Regions from separate parts of the Marinobacter sp. L-46 genome, predicted to be linked through region 1. Evidence: riboswitches for the same ligand, from Rfam matches in the RefSeq annotation. Region 1 holds a riboswitch; the other holds the start of a gene.
The links. A riboswitch is a leader RNA that binds a small molecule or an ion and turns the genes downstream of it on or off. The one in region 1 is predicted to bind thiamine pyrophosphate.
Positions count from the first base shown of each region.

Region 2: another riboswitch for thiamine pyrophosphate. It lies ahead of thiC (phosphomethylpyrimidine synthase ThiC); the one in region 1 lies ahead of AC13DJ_RS01010 (hypothetical protein).

Region 1 is NZ_JBSXOP010000019.1:2,314-10,923, reverse strand. Features, by position in the region: gene uvrC (excinuclease ABC subunit UvrC) at 1-557, shown strand, start outside; gene pgsA (CDP-diacylglycerol--glycerol-3-phosphate 3-phosphatidyltransferase) at 565-1,113, shown strand; gene AC13DJ_RS01045 (ABC-type transport auxiliary lipoprotein family protein) at 1,119-1,727, opposite strand; gene AC13DJ_RS01040 (MlaD family protein) at 1,720-2,661, opposite strand; gene AC13DJ_RS01035 (ABC transporter ATP-binding protein) at 2,661-3,482, opposite strand; gene AC13DJ_RS01030 (MlaE family ABC transporter permease) at 3,486-4,574, opposite strand; gene AC13DJ_RS01025 (thiamine ABC transporter ATP-binding protein) at 4,671-5,285, opposite strand; gene thiP (thiamine/thiamine pyrophosphate ABC transporter permease) at 5,278-6,960, opposite strand; gene AC13DJ_RS01015 (thiamine ABC transporter substrate-binding protein) at 6,966-7,388, opposite strand; gene AC13DJ_RS01010 (hypothetical protein) at 7,340-7,654, opposite strand; TPP riboswitch at 7,773-7,864, opposite strand; gene AC13DJ_RS01005 (murein L,D-transpeptidase catalytic domain family protein) at 8,024-8,610, shown strand, end outside.
Region 2 is NZ_JBSXOP010000087.1:35,486-44,095, forward strand. Features, by position in the region: gene AC13DJ_RS15625 (glycosyltransferase family 4 protein) at 1-422, opposite strand, end outside; gene AC13DJ_RS15630 (mitochondrial fission ELM1 family protein) at 419-1,354, opposite strand; gene AC13DJ_RS15635 (lysophospholipid acyltransferase family protein) at 1,357-2,262, opposite strand; gene lpxL (LpxL/LpxP family Kdo(2)-lipid IV(A) lauroyl/palmitoleoyl acyltransferase) at 2,279-3,331, opposite strand; gene waaA (lipid IV(A) 3-deoxy-D-manno-octulosonic acid transferase) at 3,349-4,602, shown strand; gene AC13DJ_RS15650 (TolC family outer membrane protein) at 4,659-6,062, opposite strand; TPP riboswitch at 6,200-6,313, shown strand; gene thiC (phosphomethylpyrimidine synthase ThiC) at 6,394-8,271, shown strand; gene AC13DJ_RS15660 (HVO_A0114 family putative DNA-binding protein) at 8,444-8,610, opposite strand, start outside.

The DNA of each region.
Region 1 (8,610 bases):
ATTACCGGCTCTATAACATTGAAGGCGTAAAGGCCGGTGACGACTACGCCGCCATGCGTCAGGTGCTGACCCGCCGCTACCGCCGGCTGGTGAGTGGCGACGGCAAGCGGCCAGACCTCGTTTTCATCGACGGTGGTAAAGGCCAGCTGAACATTGCCCGGGAAGTCTTTGAAGAACTTGGGATTTCCGATATTCCGCTGATTGGCGTGGCTAAGGGTGTTACCCGCCGCGCCGGCATGGAGCAGTTGATCGACGCCATGACAGACGCGGTATTCCGGGTACCGGCCGATTCTCCGGCGCTGCACCTGATCCAGCATATCCGGGACGAATCCCACCGGTTTGCTATTACCGGCCACCGGGCGCGCCGGGACAAGAAACGCCGGCAATCTACCTTGGAAGGCATCGAAGGGGTGGGGCCGAAGCGCCGCCGGGAGTTGATTCGCTACTTCGGCGGCATACAGGAATTACGTAAAGCCAGTGTGGATGAGATGGCCAAGGTTCAGGGCATCAGCAAGTCACTGGCAGAATCCATATACGCAGCATTGCACGACGAATAGGAACACCATGAATTTACCGAACCTGCTGACCATGTCCCGCATCGTGATGATCCCGGTGTTTGTGGTGATTTTCTACCTGCCGGTGCAGTGGAGTTACCTGGTCAGCGCCATCATCTTTGCCCTGGCCGGTGTGACCGACTGGCTGGACGGCTACCTGGCCCGCAAACTGAACCAGAGCACGCCTTTCGGAGCGTTTCTGGACCCGGTGGCGGACAAACTGATGGTGGCCGTGGCCCTGGCGGTGCTGATTGAAGAATACTCGGCAGTGCTGCTGACAATTCCCGCCACAGTGATTATCGGCCGGGAAATTGTGATTTCCGCCTTGCGGGAATGGATGGCAGAGGTGGGTAGCCGCGCCAGTGTGGCGGTGTCGTACATCGGCAAGGTCAAGACCACCGCCCAGATGGCGGCCATTGTCGGTTTGCTGGCGTTTCCTCCCGGTCAAATGCTGTCGTACGTTGCGATCGGCCTGCTTTACATCGCAGCCGGGCTCACACTCTGGTCTATGTTCCTGTACCTGAAAGCGGCCTGGCCGGATTTGTTCCCTTCAAAATAACAGGCTCAGGCGTCTGCCAGGCAATCCCGGCTCCATCGGGTTATGTCTGTCGAAAGCGCGGATGCTGCGAGAGAGAAGGCAGACATCAGGTCGTCCAGTTTTGCGCTTGCAGCCAGTGCCTCCTCGCGCTGATCCAATACGCACAGGCTTTTCCGGGAGCGGTTTTCCATCAGTTCTGTGTGCAGGTGCATGACCACCGTGGTGCCGTCTGCGCGGGTCTCGGCGTGAAAGCCGGTCAGTTCGGTGACCAGTGTTAACCCTGCCGTAGCCGGACTGGTGTCAGTCATCACGCTGGTGAAGCCGCCGCTCTGGCGAAATTCCTGAATCAGGTAATCCCTCAAAACCACGGGAATACTGTCGCGCCAGCGGGCGCCGGGCAGTGCCTGGAACTCGTAGGGTGTGGGCTTTACCAGAACCCGGGTACTGTCCAGCGGATCGGATGCCAGCGGAGTGTCCACCCGGAGCGCAGCAGGCCGGGGCGTATCGAACACTTCCCGTTCAGCGGGGGGTGCCAGTTCCATCAGGCGCGGTGCTTCAGGAATCGGGAACACGGTGCAGGCAGACAGGGCAAGGGCCCCGGCCAGTGCGAAAATGCCTCTGCTTGGCTTAGTCATTGCTGTACTCCTGGATTCGGCCGCCGCCCCAGATGGTGCCTCTCGGGTCTTGCTCAAGCCTGCGGGTAAACGAGTTCAGGTTGCGGAGGGTGCTGCGCAGCTCCCGTAAGGCCGGTGTGAGCTCGCCCAGGCCCTGAAGCCCGGAGTCCAGTGCACCTTCGTTATTACCGGTCACACGGTTCAGCCGGTCCAGGGTGGGCTGCAGGGTTGAGATGGCCTTATCCATAGACTCCAGTACCGGCGTAATCTGCTCGCCTAACACCACGCGCGCATGGTCAGAGGTGGCGGATACCTTTACGGCAGCTTCTTCTGCCCGAATCGCTGCCGCATCGAACTGCTCCATCAGTGCCAGCATGTCATCCCGGCTGGCCAGCAGCGACTCGGTGGCCTGCCGGGTGTTGTCCAGAATGGTGGCTACGTTGCCCAGGTTTTCCTCGTTCAACAGCTGGTTCATGCTGGTCAGCAGGCGTTCAGCCTTCGACAACATGGCTTCGCCGTTATTGAGCAGGTTGGAAAACGCAGAGGGCTCGGCACTGATCAGCGGTGGATTCTCACGGCCGCCTTCAAGCACCGGACTGTCCGGGCTGCCGCCGGTAAACTGCACGCTCATGCTGCCGGTGATATTGGCCAGCACCAGTTCGGCACGGGTGTTTTCACGCACGGGAATATCACTGCGAACCCGTACCAGCACACGAACATGGGCCGGGTTATCGGGTGCCAGGGTCAGCTCCAGTACATCACCTACCGGCACGCCGCTGTAAAGCACTGCATTACCCTTGGACAGGCCTCCTACCGGGTGGTCGAAACCGATCTGGTAATAACTCCACTCCTGGTCTGCCGAGGACTTGCCTAACCACAGGGCGAACACCAAGGCGGCGGTAACAGCCAGCAGCGTAAATAATCCGATAATAACGTGATGGGCTTTTGGCTCCATTAACCGGGCTCCTGTTCGGTCAGCCTGTTGTGTGCATCAATCGCGGCCCGCCCGCGGGGGCCGTGGAAGTAGTCCTGAATCCAGCTGTCATCCGTACGGGACACGTTATCCAGGGTATCTGCCACCAGCACCTTGCGCTGGGACAACACCGCCACCCGGTCGCAGGTGGTGTACAGGGTATCCAGGTCGTGGGTGACCAGGAATACCGTTAACCCCAGGGCATTTCGCAGGGTGACAATCAGTTCGTCAAACGCGGCAGCGCCGATCGGGTCCAGCCCCGCTGTGGGCTCGTCCAGAAACAATATTTCAGGGTCCAGGGCCAGCGCCCGGGCCAGCGCCGCACGTTTCACCATGCCGCCGGATAACTCCGTCGGGTATTTGCGTGCCGCCTCGGGCTGCAAGCCGGTCAGGGCCAGCTTCATGCGGGCCAGTTCTTCCGCTTCGGCCCGCTTCAGCCCCGCGTGCTCGATCAGGGGCAGGGCAATATTCTGTTCCAGGTTCAGGGAGGTAAACAGAGCTCCGCCCTGAAACAGCACACCAAACCGCTGTTCATACAGCGAACGTTCCGGTGCTGACAGCTCTGTTAGATCCTGCCCGAATACCGTGATGTGGCCCGCCGTAGGCGTGTTCAATCCGACAATGCTGCGAAGCAGCACGGATTTTCCTGTGCCGGATCCGCCAACCACGCCGAGGATTTCACCCGGGTAGAGGTCGAGGTCCAGGTCTTCATGCACAGAATGACTGCCAAAACGATTGTTCAGGCCCCGAACCTGAATGATCGGCGTTTGGTGCGTGTGGTTATCCCGCGTGCCCATGGCCATGCCTTACCAACCCATTTCCATAAAGAATAGCGCGGCTACGGAATCCAGCAGTATGACCATAAAGATAGATTGCACCACGCTGGAGGTGGTGTGCTCACCCACGGACTGTGCGCTGCCCGACACCTTGAAGCCTTCCAGGCAGCCGATCACGGCAATCAGGAAGGCAAACACGGGAGCTTTACCGATACCCACCAGGAAATGTTTCAGGGCAATATCCCGCTCCACGATGGCCATAAACTGGCTGGGCGGAATATCCAGTGCCAGTGCGCACACCACGGCACCACCAACCATGCCCGCCATCATGCCGACAAAGGTCAGCACCGGCAGGCTCACCATCATGGCCAGTACTCTGGGGACTACAAGCAGCTCCACGGGGTTGAGGCCGAGGGTGCGGATGGCATCCAGTTCTTCGTTGACCTTCATGGCCCCGATCTGCGCTGTGAAGGCACTGGCGGTCCGGCCGGCCAGCAAAATGGCGGCTAACAGTACGCCGAATTCCCGTAGGAATGAGAAAGCGACCAGGTCTACGGTATAAATGGTCGCGCCAAAGTCCTCCAGCACCGTGGCACCCAGAAATGCGACGACAGCACCCACAAGAAACGTGAGCAAGGCAACAATCGGAAGGGCGTTCAGGCCGGTGTCGTGCACAGCGGCCACGAACGGCGTAAAGCGCCAGCGTTTTGGCCGTGGGAGTATGTAGAACAGGGTGGACAAGGTCTGGCCAATAAAACCGGACAGCAGCCATAACAGGCGGGTTAGCCGGGTGACCTTCTCTCCGGTGATTGCCAGCATGTTCAGCAGTGGATTAACCGTGGCTGGTGCCGGTGCGGATTCACACATGGATTCCGCTACGGCTTTAAGGAGTGCTTGCTGGGCTTCGGGCAGGGACGGTTGCTCCAGGGCGGCAAGCACCGGTCCCGCACCCAGCATTTTCACCATCAGGGACGCGCCCGCGGTATCCAGCCGGCCAAGGCCGCTGAATTCCGGCTTCAGTGAAGCGTTCTCTGCCTTGAATTGCGATACCTGCCGGTTCAGGGCCGGGTAATGGGCAAGGGTCCAGTCTCCGGCAAATGTCACCGTATTGCCGGACAACTCAAGGGAGCCGGCAGGCTCGCCGGCTTTGGCTGTAGTAAGGCCCGAAGTTATCGCCACAGAATGAAAAAATCCCTGCCAGAAGTCTTAGCAAGCTTAAAGATTCCAGTTGCTGTCTGCCAGTATCTTTCGGTCTTCTTCATCATGGCTGGCCAGGATCAGGGTAATGCCGCTGGCCTTTTCCTGCAGTAACAAGTCCCGGATGATGGCCCTGGCGTCCGGGTCCAGCCCGGTCATGGGTTCGTCCAGCAGCAGTACCGGTTTGCGCCGCAGAATGGCGCGCAGCAGGGCAACTCGTTGCCGCTGGCCACCGGATAGTTCGCCGGGCAGCCGTGTACCAAGACCGCCGAGCCCGGTTTGTTCAAGACCCTGCTCAATGGCCAATTTCTGTTCGGGGGACAGCTTCATGCCCGGGTGCAGGCCAAGACCGATATTGGTGAAGACATCCAGGTGTTCGAACAGGTTGTGCTCCTGGAACACGCTTGTTACCGGCCGCTCCCAGGCGGGCAGGTTATGGATAGCTTGGTTGTTCCAGAGAATTTCTCCGCTTTTGGGTGCGAGAAAACCGGCAACCAGGTTTAGTAAGGTGGATTTACCGGTTCCACTGGCACCGCGTACCGCGAGGCAATGCCCGGCGGCGACCGAGAAGTGGAAGCGCCACTCCTCTGACTGATCCGGGTACTGGAAACACAGGTTTCTTAGTTCAAGCATGACGAGGCTCCGGAGCGGCGGCGGGGGCAGGCTCTGTGTTTGTGCCCGGGGCCGGCCGGGCAATCCGGGACAGCAGGGCGAAGAGGGTCACCAGTAATACAAGCAACCACAGCCCGGTGCCAGCCGCTTCGCTGATTCGGTAACTGCCCAGTTGCTGGTAAAGCAGAACCGGCAAAGTGGGCTGCCCGGGGCTACCGAACAGGGCAATTACCCCGAAATCTCCCAGCGACAGGGCAATGCCATAAGCCAGGCCCAGGGCGATTGGCCGGCGCAGCCTTGGCCAGTACAGCCAGCGCCAGCGATACCAGCCCAGGATACCCAGCTGGTCCGCCTGGTTCAGGGTGTTCTTGTCGATGGCATTCAGTGGCCCACGCAGAACCTGCAGCACAAATGGAATGGCCATCAAACCGTTAATCAAAGACACCAGTACCCAGCCTTGGGCGCTATTCCCGAGCTGGGGCCGCAATAACAGGAACAGGCCGGTACCAAGCACCAGGGGCGGTACAATCAGCGGCAGATAACCCGTGGTAACCGGAATGGCTGCCAGTATCCGGTTTCCGGATTTTTTGGCGGCCGCCAGTGTGAACAGACTGGCGACAACCGCACCCAGCCCGGCGGGAACGGCAATCAACAAACTGCGGCCTGTAGCGGGGAGCAGTTGTCCGTAGATAGATGGCATGGGTGAGGCCGGCCAGAGTGCCGGCAAACCGCGTAACGCGATGGCCAGCAGAGGCAATGTCAGGAAAGCGGAAAAGATGCCCAGCAGCAACACGCGCCCCAGACCCTGCCCGGGGCTGTCTTTTAAAGAGACAGGTTCAGCAAACCGACGATCCGGAAGCAGTGAGGACTCCAGCCGGTTCCGGAACACCAGCCACCACAGGCTGCCGCAAATAACCAGCTGAATAGTGGCCAGGATGGCAGCCTGGCCAAAATCGAATTCGAACCGCAACGCCTGGTAAATGGCCACTTCAAGGGTTGTGGCGCGAGGCCCGCCACCCAGGGTCATGATGATGGCGAAGCTGGTAAAACACAGGGTAAATACCAATGCTGACACCCCTGGCAGGACCGGCCGCAATGCGGGCCATCGAACCGTACGCCAGAGCCACCAGCCGCTCAACCCGAGCTGGGAAGCAACCCGCAATCTCGGTGCCGGAACCGATTCCAGTGCTTGCAGAAGAATGCGTGCGGCCAGCGGTGCATTAAAAAACACGTGGGCCAGTAAGATTCCATTCAGGCCGTAAAGGCTCCAGCCATGATCAGGCAGCCAATCGTTCAGAAGACTGGTCAGCCAGCCCTGGCGACCGTACACCCCGATGATGCCTGAAACCGCCACTATGGTGGGAAGCACCAGGCTCAGCTCCATTAACCGAAGCAGCAGGCTACGACCGGGAAAATGGCTGAGCCGGGCCAGTGTCATGGCCGCCGGCAGCGCAATGAACAGGCTTAGAAAGACCGATAACACCGCCTGCCAAACCGTAAACCAGACAACACCTCTTAAATAGCGGCTTTGCCACAGCTCTTCGAATTCCAGCGTGCCAGCTGTGTGAAGCAGTGCCCCCAGGCCCAATAGCACCAGCCCGATCAAGGCCAGCGCAATGATCAGGCCCGGAGCCAGTTGCCACGCAGGGGTGCTGAATGGAGCAGGGCGCAGGGGTTGTGGTTGGTTGGCGGACATTGGGTTCAGCGGGTCATGGCGTCCAGCCAGGCATTCACCAGTGAGCGGCGTTCACGGGCGACCTCTGCCGGTTCCAGATAGAGAGCTTGGGACGGGCGGATCAGCCGGCCAAATACCTCCGGCAACTCGTCACCAAGGTCGATAGCCGGATACATCACATTCTTCAACGGAATATGGCGCTGGAAGGCCGGCGACAACATGAACTCCATGAATTCCCGGCCGAGGGCCTGATTCTTCGAGCTATTCACCAGTGCGGCAACCTCGACTTGCAGGTAATGGCCTTCTTCAAAACGGGCTGCCTGGTAACGGTCTGTGTTATCGACCGCCATGTGATAGGCCGGAGACGTACTGTAAGAAAGGATCATCGGCGCTTCGCCGTTCATGAACAGTGAAAAATACCCGTCACTCCAGCTCTGGGTAGTCGCCAGTACCTTGCCACTGAGTTGCTGCCATTTGGCGTGGGCGGAGCCAGTAATCCGGTTTGCCGGGCGGCTTCCATGGTGGCGGTATCCAGCCCCAACACCACATCGGCACTGGTTGAACTGCCCTCCAGGCGCAGTCGCTGAAGTATATCGCCGCCGCTTTCAAGCACTGTATAGTTCAGCGCGCAATCACACTGCTCTTCAAATGCCTGCTTGACCGCGGGCCCGGGGCCCCATTCCGCCGCAAACGACGGGTGGGTATAAACGTTCAAAACCTGCGCAGGTTCGGCAGTAGCGAAAGCCGGGAGCAGGGCAGCGAAGAGTAGAGGCAAGCGGAAACGCATAGTGATTACACCTTGGCTACGGAGGGGCCATGCCGCGGTAACCACTGGAAAGTGGCGGCTCAATCCCTACGCCGGTATTAGCCGGGTCAGGTTCCGCGGGTATGGTCTCAGCCCTGTCGGGCACCCCGTTGAGTCTTGGCGATTCTACAACGCCCGCGTGGCAGTCTGTAATTTGTAACTTTGATTACGGTCTGTTTAAAAACTGTACAAAGGTGTCGGGGTTCTCATAATTTGCTGTTAGAATAGTGCAAATTTCAATCGGATAGACCGTATTCTTCATCTATAGAGGTAAGGTGCATGCCCAAGCATCGCAATCTGCTCAAATTTTGTACAGCAATGTCCGGCCTTCTTTTTTCAGTGCTTTTCGCCACCAGCACCCAGGCCCAGTCCCTGAATAACCAGCTTTTTGATCGCCTTTCCAGTGCGGCCCCTAAACTGAACCCATCGGTTCTTGAAGCGGCTTTCAAGGCAACCCAGTGCGCCATCAGCAATGGAACAGCGATGCCGGAGAGGCTTGCTGTTATTGATTTTTCCCTGCCATCCAGCGAAGAACGCCTCTGGCTGTTTGACCTGGCCGATGGCAGCCTGGTACTTAGGGAGCTGGTTGCCCACGGTAAAAACTCCGGTGACCGCGAAGCCAGTGCTTTCTCCAACATTGAGGGCAGCCACCAGTCCAGCATCGGACTGTTCAAGGCGGCGGAATCCTACAGCGGTGCCCACGGCTACTCCCTGCGGCTGGACGGACTGGAGCCGGGCTTCAATGACCTGGCTCGCCAGCGCGCCATTGTCATTCACGGGGCAGACTACGTAGAGAAGAGCTGGGTGAACAAATACGGTCGCATTGGCCGCAGCCACGGCTGCCCGGCGGTAGACCGGGATGTGAT
Region 2 (8,610 bases), on a different contig from region 1:
TCCACGCAGTGGGAAATGGCGATCAGATGCTGCGGTTTGGCCATGATGGCGCTGTAGGCGTTCACGGAATACATGCCGTGAAAGGTACTGACCAGGGCCGGGCGATCCTTTTCCGGCAGGCCCCTCCAGGCCAGCCAGATGATCCAGGCCGGGAGCCGCGAGCGGACGTGAACAACATCCGGCTTCAGCTGTTTCAGGAGTTGGCGCACCGGCAGTATCTGTCCAAATGAGGCCAGGGATTTTCGGTGGACCGGCATGGTGATGTGGCGTGAACCTTCGGCTTCCAGTTGATCAACCAGGCGACCGCCCGAGGAAAGCACGATGGATTCATGCCCCTGTTTGACCAGTTCCCGGGCGAACTCCACCGTGCCCCGTTCCACGCCGCCACTGTTCAGTGCCGGCAGGACTTGCAGTACTCTCATTGATGAAACTCCCTGAATTTTCTGATCACCCACTCAGCGGCACGGTCGGCTTCCCACAGTTTGGGGGCTTTGCCGGGTTCCGCCTGCATGAGTTGAGCGCGGTCCTGCCATTCAGTCACCAATCCATCGGCCTTTAGTGACTCCAGACCCCGAACGACACGGCTGTTGTTGCGGGCTTTCAGATCTAATAATCCTGTAGATGTGCCTGCGGTGAGTGCTTCATAAACCATGGACACGCTGTCTGGGGAGACCCAGGTGGTGCGTGTCTCGGCCAGCGTGTCGATTAACCAGTTGGGGCCGGTCTTTTCGTGGTGGTGGAATGTCACGTTGTTACGCTGGATGTCAGTCAGTTGTACGAGCAGGGCGGCTGGCGTCCGGCGTGAAGAGGTGACTGTCCAGTGCCAATCGCGGTATTCGTCGGCCAGGGTGCTGACCTGCCCTAAGATGGCTTCACCGTCCCATTCGTAATGCTCTGAAGGGCCCCCAAGCAAGATCAGGCCGTTTTGTGCTTCGACGGCCTGCTCTTGTGGCTTGATGGCGTTGAGAACACCTCGGGTGATCAGTACATCTGGGCGGTCCGGCGGGTTGTCGTGGGCCGGGATGATCGAAAGGTCTGGTTTTGCGAATGGAAGTGCCGGGCGCATCAGCACAACAGTCATTGCATCATAACGTTTGCGGCAGGCCAGCAGCAGTTTTTGGGTCTGGCTGCCGGCAGCGACGATGATGTCTGGCTTCGAGTGCTCGATGGCGGGAGTAATACCCAGAAGCGCGCGGGCCCAGGAAACCGGGTATTTATGGGTTTCAATCCACGCTAGCCGCGCCTCTGCACGCGCTTCCAACCGCTCGGCAAGTCCCCGGAGTTGGTTCTTATGGCCCGGTTTATTATCGGTCAGTAACCAAACGACGGGTCCACTGAGCTTTGGGGCGGCCATAATCAGTTTTTCCCGCTCTCTTTGTAGGGATTGGGGCGACCCTCAGGCTGATGACGAAAACGCTTGTATTCCCACTGGTATTGTTCGGGAATGCGGCGTACTACGTTCTCCACCGACTGGTTCAGTGCAGTTGCCGCCATTACCGGATCTTCGTCAGCCATTCCGGGTTCGGGTTCAGTGACTACAAGCCGAAAACCCTGATGATTGGGCAAGCGCTCCGCGTAGCACACAAGGACCGCCGCACCGGTTTTCTGGAGAAGCTTGCTTGCCAGATTCATGGTGCGTACTTCAATGCCAAAGAATGGCGCATAGGCATTGTTTTTCCCCCTAGGGGACTGATCCGGCAGAATGCCGGCAATGCCGCCTTCTTTCAGTATGCCAATGAGTCTGGACAATCCTTTTCGATCACCACGAACCAGTTCGCTGCCGAGTCGGCCTCTGACTTTGATCATATAGTCTTCGAATTCTGGCATCTTGGGCGGACTGTAAAGTGCCGCCATGTTATATCGGGATGAAAAAAAGAGCCCGGCGAGCTCCCAATTACCCAAGTGCGGGGCCAGGAGTACCAGCCCTTTACCTGTTGCCAGAGCCTGATCAACCAACTCTATTCCCCGGGTTTCTCGAATTTGCTTCAGGCATTTCTCTACGGGCCACTCCCACATCATGGGGATTTCGATCGCTGTCATCCCTGTATGTCTGAGTGAGCTTCTGGCCAGGGTGTTCTGTTCCTGTTGCGAGAGTTCCGGGAAACACAATCTTACATTCGTTTCGGTGACCTTTCGTGCCTCGGTGTCCAGTTTCCACGCCAAGTCGCCTCCCCAAGACCCAATGAGTTGCGCCAGTCTTAAAGAGAAAGCTCCGGCAACTTTCATAGGGCTGGTAATCACATAGTACTTGAGCTTATTCATTTTGAAGCCTTGTCTATCAACGTCTGGAACGTTTCCTGCGCTTCTTGTTATAGAATCCGGGGTCCTCTGGGTTCGGTCGGGTCTTGAACCGGCGGTGCATCCAGAGATACTGATCCGGTGCTTTTCGAATTTCATTTTCAATAACCGCGTTGATGCGCGTGGCATCTTCGAGATCGTCCCCGCTTGGGAAATGCTCTAAAGGGGGGTGGAAATAGATGTCATATCCGGGCTTGTCTTCTCGACGGAAATGGCTGAACGGCATCACTACGCACTTACTGCGTTCAGCAATGCGGGAGGTTGCTGTGATTGTGCCTGCGGGTACGCCGAAAAAGGGTGCGAAGACGATGTCTTTTCGGCCATAGTCCTGGTCGGTGGCGTACCATACTGCATGGTTGTCTTTCAGGCTGCGCAACAGTCCGCGAAGATCTTTGGCCGGGAGGACTTTGCCATAGCGTTTGGCGCGGGAACGGGTCATTACGGCGTTCATCAGCGGGTTGTTGTGGTCGCGCTGCATGACATCAGAATCGATATACAGGGTTGCCAGGGAACCACCCATTTCCAATGTGCTGTAGTGGCCGCCAATCAGCAAAATGCCGTGACCTTCCTGTTTGGCTTTCTCGAAATGTTCGAGGCCATGAATAGAGGTGATTTTTTTCAGCTTTTCAGTGTTTCTGAACCACCCAATTCCAATTTCCATCAGGCCAATGCCATTGGCGATAAATGAGTTGCGGACCAAGGCCGCCCGTTGTTTGTCATTGTATTCCGGAAAACACAGCTGGATATTTGTTTCGGTGATGTGCCGGCGGCTCTTCGCCAACTTCCATGTGATCAGTCCGGCAGCTTTCCCCAACTTCCACTGAATACGCAGGGGAAGCTGTGCGGTAAACCACATGAGAGCAATGCCCACCCAGGTTGGCCACCAGCGGGGATGGAGGTAGGCTGAGTAGTCAGTATTCCGGGATTTTTGGCGGTACTTCTTATTCAAAATTGCTGTTCCTGAATCGACAAAAAGTTTGTCCGAAGGCAAGATGCCCCGCGATACAATGATTTCACTATGATAACGCATCATTTCGCCGGGAGTCCCGCGTGTTGCTCTTCATTTATTCGCAGCTAATCAGGTTGGCGTTGCCATTGATTTTGTGCCGGTTATGGTGGCGTGGTCGGAAGGCGCCCGCGCGTCGAGAGAAATGGTGGCATCGTTTAGGCTATGTTCCAGAGATGTCGGGTACAGTTATATGGGTACATGCGGTATCCGTTGGTGAGACGATTGCAGCAGGTCCTATGGTCGGGCGGCTGGTTGCGGAAAATCCCGATGCCTCCATTCTAATGACTGCGACAACTGAAACAGGACTGGCCCAGGCCCGGAAGATGTTTGGCGACAAAATTGCCTACGCCTACGCCCCATACGACACGCCAGGCTCCGTAGGGCGCTTTCTGAAACAAATAAAGCCTCGCATCCTGGTAGTGATGGAAACCGAAATCTGGCCGAACCTGATCACCCAGTGCTACCGCAAACAGGTTCCCGTTTTCCTCATCAACGCCCGTCTCTCGGAGCGTTCGGCCCGGGGCTACGAGCGGGTGCGGGGACTGGTCCGACCGGTCATGCAGAAAATTACCTGGATCGCCGCCCAGGCGGAGAAAGATGCTGAGCGTTTTCGGCGCATTGGTGTCGCACCGGCCAGTGTGGAAGTGACGGGTAGCGTGAAATTTGACGTGGATATCACCGAAGGCATTCGTGAGTCAGCCCGCCAGTGTCGACAAATCCTGGGAGCGCGGCCCGTGTGGGTCGCTGGCAGTACGCATGCCGGCGAAGATGAACAGCTGCTGGAGGCCCATCGGGCGGTGCTCGGGCAACACCCGCAGGCTTTGCTGGTGATTGTGCCCCGCCACCCGGACCGGTTTGGTTCGGTGGCGGAGCTGGCGGAAAAAGCCGGTTTCAACGTGGCCCGCCGCTCACTGCAGCAAGATCCTGCCCATGCTCAGGTATACCTGGGCGACACCATGGGCGAGCTGATGATGCTCTACGGCGCGGGTGACATGGCGTTTGTCGGCGGTTCATTGATTGAAAGGGGCGGGCACAACCCGCTGGAGCCGGCGGCCTGGGGTATTCCGGTACTTTCCGGCCCGCATGTGTTCAACTTTGAGACGGTGTATGAGCGCCTTCGTGCCGGCGAGGGTGTGGTGATGGTCCAAAGCGGGGACGAGTTGGGCCAGGCCGTGGTCCGTTTAATGGCGACCCGGGAAGAACGGCAGGCTCTGGGGGAGCGGGCACTGGCGGTGGTGAATAAAAATCGCGGGGCACTGGACAGGGTCGTTGAGGGTATTGTCGAGCGCCTGTAAAAACGGGCCCCTGAATCAGGAGGCCCGCCTGGCTGGTGTAATGCTCAAGGCCAGCGTTATTGCATCGGGTCGTCCAGCACTTCCTCATCGTTGGCCAGTGCCTCTATGCCCTGAGCGCCTTCACTGAGCCAGTTGTTCAGGTCAATCAGATCCTGCGGGCTCAGGGTGCCTGCCGCCTGCTTCAGTTGCAGGGTGTTGATCACGTAGTCATAGCGGGCGTTGGCGTAATCCCGCAGCGCCACGTAGTACGCACGTTCTGCATCCAGCACTTCCACAATGTTCCGGGTACCTACATCGTAGCCGGCGCGGGTTGCATCCAGTGCACTGCGGCGGGAGATGATGGTCTGCTCAAGGGCAGAGGCTGTCTCCACGTTGTTGTTCACGGTCAGGAACAGGCTGCGGGTGTTCACCTGCACATCCCGGCGCGTGGTGTTCAGGTCCTGCTCGGCCACGGTGACCAGTGAGCGCTGTTGGCGCACGCCGGCCTGGGTGCCGCCGCCCGTGTAGAGCGGGATGGTCAGTGACAGTGAGGCAACGGACTGGCTGCGCTCCTGCTGGGTAAAAAGGGCGTTCTCCAGACTGGTTTCCTGGTAGGAGGCGCTCAGCTCAAGGGTTGGCAAATGACCGGACTTTGCCGCTTTCAGGCTGGCTTCGCTGGCATTGAGTTGCCTCAGGGCCGCCTGAATAGACCAGTTTTGCTCCACCGCGGTTGCTTCCCACGAAGTCGGATCCATGGGCTCCGGGCGCCCGAGCGGAAAATTCTGCCTGAGATTTTCCATGGCGTCCGGATATTCTCCGGTTAACCGGGCCAGTTGTTCCCTGGCCACATTCAGGTCGTTGTCGGCGGCGATGCGCTGGCTCCTGGCATCGTCGTAGCTGGCACGCGCTTCATAGACTTCGGTGACGGCAATGAGCCCCACGTCAAACCGTTCCCGGGCCTGTTCGTACTGGCGCTGGATGGCCGTTTCAGTCGCTTTTGCGGTTGTGACGGTGTCCTTGGCGCGCAGGACATCGAAGTAGGCGGTTGCCACATCCAGAATCAGTTGTTGCTGGGCCAGGTTGTACTGGGCCTCGGCCGCCTCGGCCTGGAACTGGCTGGCTTCGTAGCTGAACCAGTCTTGAGCCCGGAACAGTGGCTGGGTCAGCTCGACGCCGTAGCGGTAGGTTCGATAACTGTCTCCCGCGAAGAGTTGCCGCACCAGCTCATCGGCGTTTGCCCCCCCGGGTATATTCCTGGGCTTGAAACGTGTGTAGCTTGCTGACCCAACCGCCGAGATTTTGGGCAGCAGGGCGCTCTTGCTGACATCGCTGGTTGCCTGCTGGGCCTGGAACTGTGCCATGGCAGAGGCAATGCCGGAGTCATAAGACAGGGCTTTCTCGTAGGTTTCCATCAGATCCAGAGCAAGCGCAGGCTGGGCTGCGAGCAGGGTGATCAATCCTGGAAGTAAACGTTTTTTCATTGGTTCTCCTGAAATACTGACTCCGGGAATCTGCCCGGCAATGACTCAAAGGTATTGGTTGGCCATTATGGACAATAATCGTTCCCGTCTCTAGACTTGCTAAGTCCACGTATTTTGTGGACAAACGAATTCAGAATCGCGTCTTGACGGGGTGCTGATTCGCCATAAACTGGCGATCGGCTGAGATTGCAACGCAGAACCCGCGACCTGATCCGGATAATACCGACGTAGGGATTAAGGCCAGATGAACCGCGACACCATGCCTGTAGGGCTATTTGTCGCAACTCCGTCATACGCGACCCGATACCACAAGACCATCCGGGAGCAGATCATGACGGACTTACCAGCATACCTCAGCGACTCCGCAAAAGTAGACTCCGCAGCAATCAAACCATTACCAAGCTCACGAAAAATATACGTGCAGGGTAGCCGAGCCGATCTGCGCGTGCCTATGCGGGAAATTACTGTGGGCGACACCCCCACTGAAATGGGTGGCGAAAAGAACCCGCCCGTGGTGGTATACGATACCTCTGGGCCCTACACAGACCCGGAAGCCACCATTGATCTCCGCAAGGGCCTGCCGCCGGTTCGCGCCGCCTGGATTGCCGAGCGGGGCGATGTACAGCAACTGGACGGCTACACCTCCGAATTCACCCGCCGCCGCATGAAAGACCCTCAGCTTGACCCCCTGCGGTTTATGGACGAGCGCAAGCCACTGCGCGCCAAGCCCGGCAGAAACGTATCCCAGATGCACTATGCTCGCCAGGGCATCATTACGCCGGAGATGGAATACGTTGCCATTCGGGAAAATATGAAGCTGCAGGAGGCCCGGGCCAACGGCTTGCTGGCGGACCAGCACCCCGGCCAGTCCTTCGGTGCCAACCTGCCGCCGGAGATCACCCCCGAGTTTGTTCGGGATGAAGTGGCCCGGGGCCGTGCGATTATTCCCGCCAACATCAACCATCCGGAAACCGAGCCGATGATCATCGGTCGCAACTTCCTGGTGAAAATCAACGGCAACATCGGCAACTCGGCGGTGACCTCGTCCATCGAAGACGAAGTAGAAAAACTGACCTGGGGTATCCGCTGGGGTTCCGACACGGTGATGGACCTGTCCACCGGCAAGAACATCCACGAAACCCGCGAGTGGATCATCCGCAACTCCCCGGTTCCCATCGGCACCGTGCCTATCTATCAGGCGCTGGAAAAGGTGGGCGGCGTTGCGGAAGACCTGACCTGGGAAATCTTCCGGGACACCCTGATCGAACAAGCCGAGCAAGGCGTGGATTACTTCACCATCCACGCGGGTGTTCGTTTACACCACGTGCCCCTCACCGCCAAACGCACCACCGGCATCGTTTCCCGGGGTGGCTCCATCATGGCCAAGTGGTGCCTGGCGCACCACAAAGAAAGCTTCCTGTACGAGCACTTTGAAGACATCTGCGAAATCATGAAGGCCTACGATGTCTCCTTCAGCCTCGGTGACGGCCTGCGCCCGGGTTCCATTGCCGATGCCAACGACGCGGCACAATTTGGCGAACTGGAAACTTTGGGAGAGCTCACCAAGATCGCCTGGAAACACGACGTCCAGTGCATGATCGAAGGCCCCGGCCACGTGCCCATGCACCTGATCAAGGAGAACATGGACAAGCAACTGGAATGCTGCGATGAAGCCCCGTTCTACACCCTCGGCCCGCTGACCACCGACATCGCCCCGGGCTATGACCACATCACCTCCGGCATCGGCGCGGCGATGATCGGCTGGTATGGCTGCGCCATGCTTTGCTACGTCACCCCGAAAGAGCATCTGGGCCTGCCCAATAAAGACGACGTGAAAACCGGCATCATCACCTACAAAATCGCCGCCCACGCTGCCGATCTCGCCAAAGGCCACCCAGGCGCCCAGATTCGCGACAACGCGCTGTCCAAGGCCCGCTTCGAGTTCCGCTGGGAAGACCAGTTCAACCTCGGCCTGGACCCGGACACCGCCCGCGCCTACCACGACGAAACCCTGCCCAAGGAATCCGCCAAAGTGGCCCACTTCTGCTCCATGTGCGGGCCGAAGTTCTGTTCCATGAAAATCTCGCAGGAAGTGCGGGATTACGCAGCAGAGCAGGGCATTGACGAAGTCTCGGCAATTGACGCCGGCATGGAGGCTAAATCGCGGGAGTTCGTGGAGTCTGGCTCCAAGCTTTACGACAAGGTTTGAGGTTGGAGTTTGTGAGCACCTAGCCTTTTGGTTGGGTGCTTAGAGCCGGGGTGGTGGGCCGGTTCAGAAAACGCTCAAGCCATCCGTGGGCGCTTCTGCTCCGCCATCCATGGCTCCGCAAATTTCTGAACCGGCCCACCACCCCGGCTCTTTGCGGTTTTTGCAGTAATATCTAGGCTACGTCTCTGTCTTTTGCCACTTTGCGAATCTTGTTCTCAATTTCCGAGCTGGAAATGATCTCGAAATCTGTAAATAAGGCCACTGGTTTAAGAGTGTTTCCGCTCTGCCTCTCAAGCCTGACAAACCCCTTGTCGCTCAGGGATTTCAACGTGTGGGACA